Linked DNA regions of Actinopolymorpha singaporensis. Each later gene encodes a partner of the first gene's protein in a complex. Links are inferred from orthologs where the notes say so. Each region holds a gene or a part of one and is shown on either strand. Other genes may lie near its edges.

Region 1 (3,937 bases):
GCGAACGGATCTTCGACCCGGGTGATGGGAATCGGAACCGATGCGACGGCGCGGCGGTTTTCCTGCGGTTCCGACCATTCTTTCGGGGTGCGCCGGGGGCAAGTCCAACCCGCAGGGGGATACCGGCCCCGTGTGGCCGCACATGGCCAGGCGAGGAAGACTCGGGGTGAGTGGGTGTGACGGAACGAGGCGGCCGCCGGGGCTTGTCGGTGGGCGGGGCTAGCATGGCCAAGCCCTGACAAAACTCGGCCGCCGACCGGCCGGCCCGCGGCCCCTCAGGGGGCTGCTGACCTGGCCGTTCGATCACCAGCACGCGCCACACACGCCAGACCACCCGCACCAACCACAGCCCACCACCCCCGCTGCCGAGGACGGAACCGCCACGTGTCCGACCAGCTGATCATCCGCGGTGCCCGCGAGCACAACCTCAAGGACGTGTCCCTGGAGTTGCCGCGTGACGCCCTCATCGTCTTCACCGGCCTGTCCGGGTCGGGCAAGTCGAGCCTCGCGTTCGACACGATCTTCGCCGAGGGCCAGCGCCGCTACGTCGAGTCGCTGTCGGCGTACGCCCGGCAGTTCCTCGGCCAGATGGACAAGCCCGACGTCGACTTCATCGAGGGCCTGTCGCCCGCGGTCTCCATCGACCAGAAGTCCACCTCCCGCAACCCCAGGTCCACGGTCGGCACGATCACCGAGGTCTACGACTACCTCCGGCTCCTCTACGCCCGGATCGGCCACCCGCACTGCCCGGTGTGCGGGCGTCCCATCGCCCGGCAGACACCGCAGCAGATCGTCGACCGGGTGCTCGAGTTCGACGAGGGCACCCGCTTCCAGGTGCTCGCACCGCTGGTGCGCGGCCGCAAGGGCGAATACACCGACCTGTTCCGCCAGCTCACCACGCAGGGCTACTCCCGGGTCCGGGTCGACGGCGAGGTTCACCCGCTGGGCGAGGTGCCGAAGCTCGACAAGCAGCGCAAGCACACCATCGAGGTGGTGGTCGACCGGCTCGGGCTGAAGAGCTCGGCCAAGCGGCGGCTGAACGACTCCATCGAGACCGCGCTGCACCTCGGCGGCGGTCTGGTCACCCTCGACTTCGTCGACCTGCCGGAGAACGACCCACACCGGGAGCGGGTCTGGTCGGAGCACCTGTACTGCCCCGACGACGACCTGTCCTTCGAGGAGCTCGAGCCGCGGTCGTTCTCGTTCAACTCTCCCTACGGCGCCTGCCCGGACTGCACCGGCCTCGGCACCCGGATGGAGGTCGACCCCGACCTGGTGGTGCCGGACCCGACGAAGAGCCTTGACGAGGGCGCGCTGGCACCGTGGGCCGGTGCACACGTGACCGACTACTTCGGGCGCCTGGTCGAGGCGCTGGCCACCACCATCGGCTTCCGCACCGACACGCCGTTCGAGCGCCTGCCGGCGAAGGTTCGCAAGGCGCTGCTGCACGGCTACCCCGACCAGGTGCACGTCCGCTACCGCAACCGCTACGGCCGCGAGCGTTCCTACTACACCACCTACGAGGGGGTGATCCCCTACGTCTCCCGCCGGCACGCGGAGGCGGAGTCCGACTCCAGCCGGGAGCGGTTCGAGGGCTACATGCGCGAGGTGGCCTGCCCGAGCTGCCAGGGATCGCGGCTGAAGCCGATCTCGCTCGCGGTGACGATCGGCGACCGGTCGATCGCCGAGGCGTCGGCACTGCCGATCGGCGACGTCGCCGAGTTCCTGCGCGGCCTGGAGCTGAGCCCGCGCGAGAAGCAGATCGCCGAGCGGGTGCTCAAGGAGATCGGCGAGCGGCTGCGGTTCCTGCTCGACGTCGGCCTGGACTACCTCACCCTCGACCGGCCCTCCGGCTCGCTGTCCGGCGGCGAGGCGCAGCGCATCCGGCTGGCGACCCAGATCGGGTCCGGGCTGGTCGGCGTTCTGTACGTCCTGGACGAGCCGTCGATCGGCCTGCACCAGCGCGACAACCACCGGCTGATCGAGACCCTGGTCCGCCTCCGTGACATCGGCAACACCCTGATCGTGGTGGAGCACGACGAGGACACCATCCGCACCGCCGACTGGGTGGTCGACATCGGCCCCGGCGCCGGCGAGCACGGCGGCCAGGTGGTGCACACCGGCTCGGTCCAGGAGCTGTACGACCACCCCGACTCGATGACCGGGCAGTACCTCTCCGGCCGGCGGTCGATCCCCATCCCCGACCTGCGCCGCCCGATCAACCCGAAGCGGCAGATCACCGTGCACAAGGCGTGGGAGCACAACCTCCGCGACGTCACGGTGTCGTTCCCGCTGGGCACCTTCATCGCGGTCACCGGGGTCTCCGGCTCGGGGAAGTCGACCCTGGTCAACGACATCCTCTACACCTCGCTCGCCAAGCAGATCTACGGCGCGCGGGAGGTGCCCGGCCGGCACCAGAAGATCACCGGCACCGACAACATCGACAAGGTGATCCACGTCGACCAGTCGCCGATCGGCCGTACGCCGCGGTCCAACCCGGCCACCTACACCGGCGTGTTCGACCACATCCGGCGGCTGTTCGCGGAGACGCCGGAGGCGAAGATCCGCGGCTACCTCCCTGGCCGGTTCTCGTTCAACGTCAAGGGCGGGCGCTGCGAGGCGTGCTCCGGCGACGGGACGATCAAGATCGAGATGAACTTCCTGCCGGACGTCTACGTCCCCTGCGAGGTGTGTCACGGCGCCCGGTACAACCGGGAGACGCTGGAGGTCCACTACAAGAACAAGACGATCTCCGAGGTCCTCGACATGCCGATCGAGGAGGCACTGGAGTTTTTCGAGGCCATCCCGGCGATCTCGCGGCACCTGCGCACTCTGGTCGACGTGGGCCTCGGGTACGTGCGGATGGGCCAGTCCGCACCGACCCTGTCCGGAGGCGAGGCCCAGCGGGTCAAGCTCGCGTCGGAGCTGCAGAAGCGGTCGACCGGTCGCACCCTGTACGTCCTGGACGAGCCGACCACGGGGCTGCACTTCGAGGACATCCGCAAGCTGCTCGGCGTCCTCGGCAGACTGGTCGACCAGGGCAACACCGTGATCGTGATCGAGCACAACCTCGACGTGATCAAGACCGCCGACTGGCTGATCGACCTCGGTCCGGAAGGCGGCAACCGCGGCGGTGAGGTGATCGCCGAGGGTACGCCGGAGGAGGTCGCGGCCGACGAGAACAGCTACACCGGGCAGTTCCTGCGGCACGTGCTGCCGGCCTCCTCCGTCGGTTCGGGCACGGCTTCGGTGCAGGCGGCGTCCGCGGCGAGCCAGTCCACCGGTGCGTCGCGGGGCACCACCAAGTCGACCGCCACCAAGTCGGCCACCACCAAGTCGGCCACTGGTAAGGCGACCGGCGCCCGCAAGGCGACGAAGAAGCCAGCCCCGGCCAAGCCCGCGGCGGGCGCCCGGAAGACGGCAACCGCGAAGAAGGCGCCGACGGCGAAGAAGACGGCGACGACGAGGAGGTCGTAGGGGACGTCGGGCCGGCGCTTCGGCGCGCGACCCGCTGATCCTCGGGCCGTCGGTAGGGTCGAACGCATGTCTCAACCAATCGACACGCAGGCCACCGACCACCTGCTCACCACCACCCGGGCGGTGCGCAAGCGACTCGACCTCGACCGCCCGGTGCCGCGGGAGGTGCTGCTGGACTGTCTCCGGCTCGCCGTCCAGGCGCCGACCGGCAGCAACCAGCAGGGCTGGCGCTGGGTGATCGTGACCGATCCGGACAAGCGTGCCCGGCTGGGGGAGCTCTACCGCTCCGGCGGCGCCGCCTACATGCGTGCTGCCGGCCAGGCGGAGTCCCGGGGCGCCCAGCAGGACCGCGTGCAGGATTCGGCCCGTTACCTCATGGAGGTCATCGACCGAGTTCCGGCGCTGGTCGTGCCGTGCATCGAGGGCCGCATCACCGACGTGCGGCACGCCGCCGGCTTCT
Region 2 (4,450 bases), 4.8 Mb from region 1 along the record:
CGCGGGCACCGGAGTCTCCGTCGCCCCGTCGGGGCGGAGAGTCGACGCGGCCAGCGTGCCCGGCTCGTCGTGTCCCCCGCCGAGGAGGTACCACCCCACGCCGGTCGCGGCGGCACCCGCGGCGACGACGCTGGACAGCACCGCGGCGACCACCAGGGTCGGTCGGGGCCGGCGGTGCCGGCCCGGGCGCCACCGGTCGGAGCCCTCCACCGCGGCGAGCTCACCCGCGCCGGACACCGGGTGGTCGTCGTGTGCCCGCGAGGCGGACGGAAGGTCGTCGGGCATCGGCGCTACTCCTGGAAGGTATGGACACCCCGCGCCGTCCTCCCCACGGCCACGGGTCCAAAGCAGTCGCAACCATAACCGATTTCCGCAATGCCGCCTTTCGGGCACAGTGCGTCATACCCGCGGCAACTGGTCCGCCGTCAGCCGGACGACGCGCCCACGGGGGCGTCCAGCAGGACCGCGTCCACCAGGTCGTGCGCCCACTTCAGGAGCTCGACGTCCCGCAGCGGCTGCCCGCCGATCGGGGCGGTGGCCGGGCGGGGAACCAGGATGGTGTGCGCCGGCCGCTTCACGATCGTGCGCGGGTAGAGCCGCATCAGCCGCAGTTCCTGGCTCTCCCGCAGGTCGACCGGCGCGAACCGTACCTGGCTTCCCTGCAGGGTCACGTCGGTCAGCCCGGCCCGTTTGGCGTGCAGCCGGAACCGCGCCACCTCCAGGAGGTTGACCACCGGCTCGGGCAGGGTGCCGTACCGGTCGGCGAGCTCCTCCCCCACCTGGTCGACCTCGGCCTCGTCGCGGACGGCGGCCAGGCGTTGGTACATCTCCAGCCGCAGCCGCTGGCTGTCTACGTAGTCGTGCGGGAGGTGCGCGTCGATCGGCAACTCGACCTTGACGTCGTTCTCCTCCTCGGGGCTGTCGCCGCGGTACTCCGCGACCGCCTCGCCCACCAGCCGGACGTACAGGTCGAACCCGACGTCGGCGATGTGCCCGGACTGCTCGCCGCCCAGCATGTTGCCCGCGCCCCGGATCTCCAGGTCCTTCATGGCCACCGCCATTCCGGCGCCGAGCTCGGTGTTCTGGGCGAGCGTGGCCAGCCGGTCGTGTGCGGTCTCGGTGAGCGGGCGCTCGGGCGGGTAGAGGAAGTAGGCGTACGCCCGCTCCCGGCCGCGGCCGACCCGCCCCCGCAGCTGGTGCAGCTGGGACAGCCCGAACAGGTCGGCGCGCTCGACGATCAGTGTGTTGGCGTTGGAGATGTCCAGGCCCGCCTCGACGATCGTGGTGCACACCAGCACGTCGGCGCGCTTCTCCCAGAAGTCGGAGATGACCTCCTCGAGCTGGTGCTCGCCCATCTGGCCGTGCCCGACGCTGACCCGCGCCTCGGGCACCAGCTGCCGGATCCGGGCCGCCGCCTTCTCGATCGTGTTGACCCGGTTGTGCACGAAGAAGACCTGGCCCTCGCGCAGCAGCTCGCGGCGGATGGCGGCCACCACCTGGCGTTCGTCGTACGCCCCGACGAACGTCAGCACCGGGTGCCGCTCCTCCGGCGGCGTCATGATCGTGGACATCTCCCGGATGCCGGTGATCGCCATCTCCAACGTGCGCGGGATCGGCGTCGCCGACATGGTGAGCACGTCGACGCTGGCCCTCAGCGCCTTTAGCTTCTCCTTGTGCTCGACGCCGAAGCGCTGCTCCTCGTCGACCACGATCAGCCCGACGTCCCTGAACGACACGTCCTGGCCGAGCAGCCGGTGGGTGCCGATGACCACGTCGATCTCGCCGGTCGTCAGGCCGCGCAGCACCTCCTCGGCCTCCTTGTCGGTCTGGAAGCGCGACAGTGCCCGCACCGTCACCGGGAACGGCGCGAACCGCTCGGCGAAGGTGGAGTAGTGCTGCTGGACGAGCAGGGTGGTGGGGACGAGGACGCCGACCTGCTTACCGTCCTGCACCGCCTTGAACGCCGCCCGCACCGCGATCTCGGTCTTGCCGTAGCCGACGTCGCCACAGATCAGCCGGTCCATCGGGACGGTCTTCTCCATGTCGAGCTTGACGTCCTCGATGGTGGCCAGCTGGTCCGGCGTCTCGACGTAGGGGAAGGCGTCCTCGAGCTCGCGCTGCCACGGGGTGTCGGGACCGAAGGCGTGCCCCTGAGTGGCCTGGCGCGCGGCGTACAGCTTGATGAGCTCGCCGGCGATCTGCTTCACGGCCTTGCGCGCCCGGCCCTTGCGCTTGGCCCAGTCCGAACCGCCCATCCGGTCCAGGCTCGGCTGCTCGCCGCCGACGTAACGGGTCACCTGGTCGAGCTGGTCGGTGGGCACGAACAGCCGGTCGCCGGGCTGGCCCCGCTTGGAGGGGGCGTACTCGACGACGAGGTACTCCCGGGTGGTGCGGTGCTGGCCGGTGCCGACCGTGCGCTGCGCCATCTCGACGTAGCGGCCCACGCCGTGCTGCTCGTGCACGACGTAGTCGCCCGGGGTGAGCTCCAGGGGGTCGATGGTGCGCCGGCGCCTGGCGGGCATCCGCCGCATGTCCTTGGTGGACGCACCGGACCGGCCCGCCAGGTCGGCCTCGGTGAGCACGACGGCCTGCGCCGTGGACGCCACGAACCCGTGGTCGATCCGACCGCAGGTGACGTGGACGACCGACGGCTCGGGCGCGTGGTCGAGGTGCTCGTCCAGGCGGGCGGGCAGGTCGTTGCCGCGCAGCACCTCCACCATCCGGTTGGCCGGGCCGTGGCCCTCGGTGACGAACGCGATCCGCCAGCCGCGCGCGATCCAGTCGCGTACGTCGGCCAGCGCGCGTTCGGTGTCGCCCTGGTAGGTGTCGACCGCCCGTGCGGCGATCGCGTGCGACTCCACCGCGCCGGTGTCGACGTCGACGTCGAGCGCGACGATCTCGCCGGTCTCGGTGCGCAGCGGCGCCGTGGGCGGGGCGTCGTCGGGCTCCAGGGCGAACGGCGAGACGCTCCACCAGGCCAGGCCGGTGGCCAGGGAGTGCCGGCGTACGTCGGCCAGGGTGCGGTAGGCCGCCGGGCCGAGGTCGATCGGCGCCTCGCCGCCACCGGCGGCGGCCGCCCAGCTGGCCTCCAGGAACTCCTGGCTGGTCGCCACCAGATCGTGTGCCCGGCTGCGGACCCGCTCGGGCTCGGCCACCACGACGTGGGTGTGCTCGGGCATCAGGTCGACCAGCAGCTCCATGTCGTCGACCAGGACCGGGGCCAGCGACTCCATCCCCTCCACCGCGTGGCCGTTCGCGAGCTTCTCGAACAGCTCGGCCAGCTCCGGGTGCGCCGCGGCGAGCTTGGCCGCCCGCTCGCGTACCTGGTCGGTGAGGAGCAGCTCGCGGCACGGCGGTGCGTACAGACGCTGCTGCTCGCCGCTGTCGAGCGAGCGCTGGTCGGCGACCTTGAAGGAACGGATCTCCTCCACCTCGTCGCCGAAGAACTCCACCCGCAGCGGGTGCTCCTCGGTGGGCGGGAAGACGTCGACGATGCCGCCGCGCACCGCGAACTCGCCGCGCCGCTCCACCAGGTCGACCCGGGTGTAGGCGGCGGCCGCCAGCCGGCGCACCAGGTCGTCGAGGTCGATCTCGTCGCCGACGTGCAGCCACACCGGCTCCAGGTCGGCGAGGCCCTTCACCTGCGGCTGGAGCACACTGCGTACCGGTGCCACCACGACCTTCGGAGCCGGGGTCTCCTCCGTCGGGTGCACCAGCCGGCGCAGGACGGCCAGCCGGCGGCCCACGGTGTCCGACCGCGGGGACAGCCGCTCGTGCGGCAGCGTCTCCCACGCGGGGTAGTAGGCGGCGGCCTGCTCGTCACCGAGCAGGCTCTGCAACGTCTCGGTGAGGTCCTCGGCCTCCCGTCCGGTGGGGGTGACGGCGAGGACGGTGCGGCCGGCACCGCCGTGGTCGGGTGAGGCGGCCAGGGCGGCGATCGCGAACGGCTGCAGGGCCTTGGGTGCGGTCAGATCCAGCGGGGCGCCGGCGCCCGCCCGTGCGGTCTCCACGGCGGCGGCGAGCGCGGGATCGGCGACGACAAGCTCGACGAGTCCGGTGAGGCTCATGGGTTCCTTCGCGTGCGGAGGAGTGCGAATGAGGTGGAAGGCGCCACCGCGGGCGGCGCGAAACACCACGAACGCCCCGATTCGCGTGGCGAACCGGGGTTGCGTGTCCAGGCTAGCGCGACCCACCGACAGGCTCGGTCGCGGCGGAGCGGCCGTTGCTTGCGGGCTGGACGCGCCAAACTCTAGGGTCTGGCATAGCACTCGGGCGTACGCCGCCGCATCACCGCGGCCCGCCGCTTCGCCGGCCACTTCCTCTGCCCGGGTCCTTCCTCCTCTCCGGTCCGCCGCTCCGTCACGCTGCCGTGGCGTACCCCTCTGGCCGGCTCGGCCGACTCTCCCCCACTCCGTTCCGTACTCGCCAATCCGCACCGTGACCGGAGTCG

Evidence for each region.
Region 2: the proteins of uvrA (region 1) and mfd are in contact, whole or in part, in a crystal structure (PDB 4DFC), measured with the Escherichia coli proteins. The link is inferred for Actinopolymorpha singaporensis from one-to-one orthologs.

The regions. Positions count from the first base shown.
Region 1 is NZ_LT629732.1:4,826,396-4,830,332, reverse strand. The notes cover bases 45-3,677. They hold uvrA (excinuclease ABC subunit UvrA), read left to right. Parts: upstream 45-384; coding sequence 385-3,477; downstream 3,478-3,677. Other genes in these bases: BLU27_RS21750 (nitroreductase family protein), read left to right, coding at 3,544-3,677. Outside these bases: more of BLU27_RS21750, read left to right, coding at 3,678-3,937. UniProt on the Escherichia coli protein: The UvrABC repair system catalyzes the recognition and processing of DNA lesions. UvrA is an ATPase and a DNA-binding protein. A damage recognition complex composed of 2 UvrA and 2 UvrB subunits scans DNA for abnormalities.
Region 2 is NZ_LT629732.1:16,923-21,372, forward strand. What follows is about bases 226-4,371. They hold mfd (transcription-repair coupling factor), read right to left. Parts: upstream 4,068-4,371; coding sequence 426-4,067; downstream 226-425. Other genes in these bases: BLU27_RS00090 (hypothetical protein), read right to left, coding at 226-285. Outside these bases: more of BLU27_RS00090, read right to left, coding at 1-225. UniProt on the Escherichia coli protein: Couples transcription and DNA repair by recognizing RNA polymerase (RNAP) stalled at DNA lesions. Mediates ATP-dependent release of RNAP and its truncated transcript from the DNA, and recruitment of nucleotide excision repair machinery to the damaged site.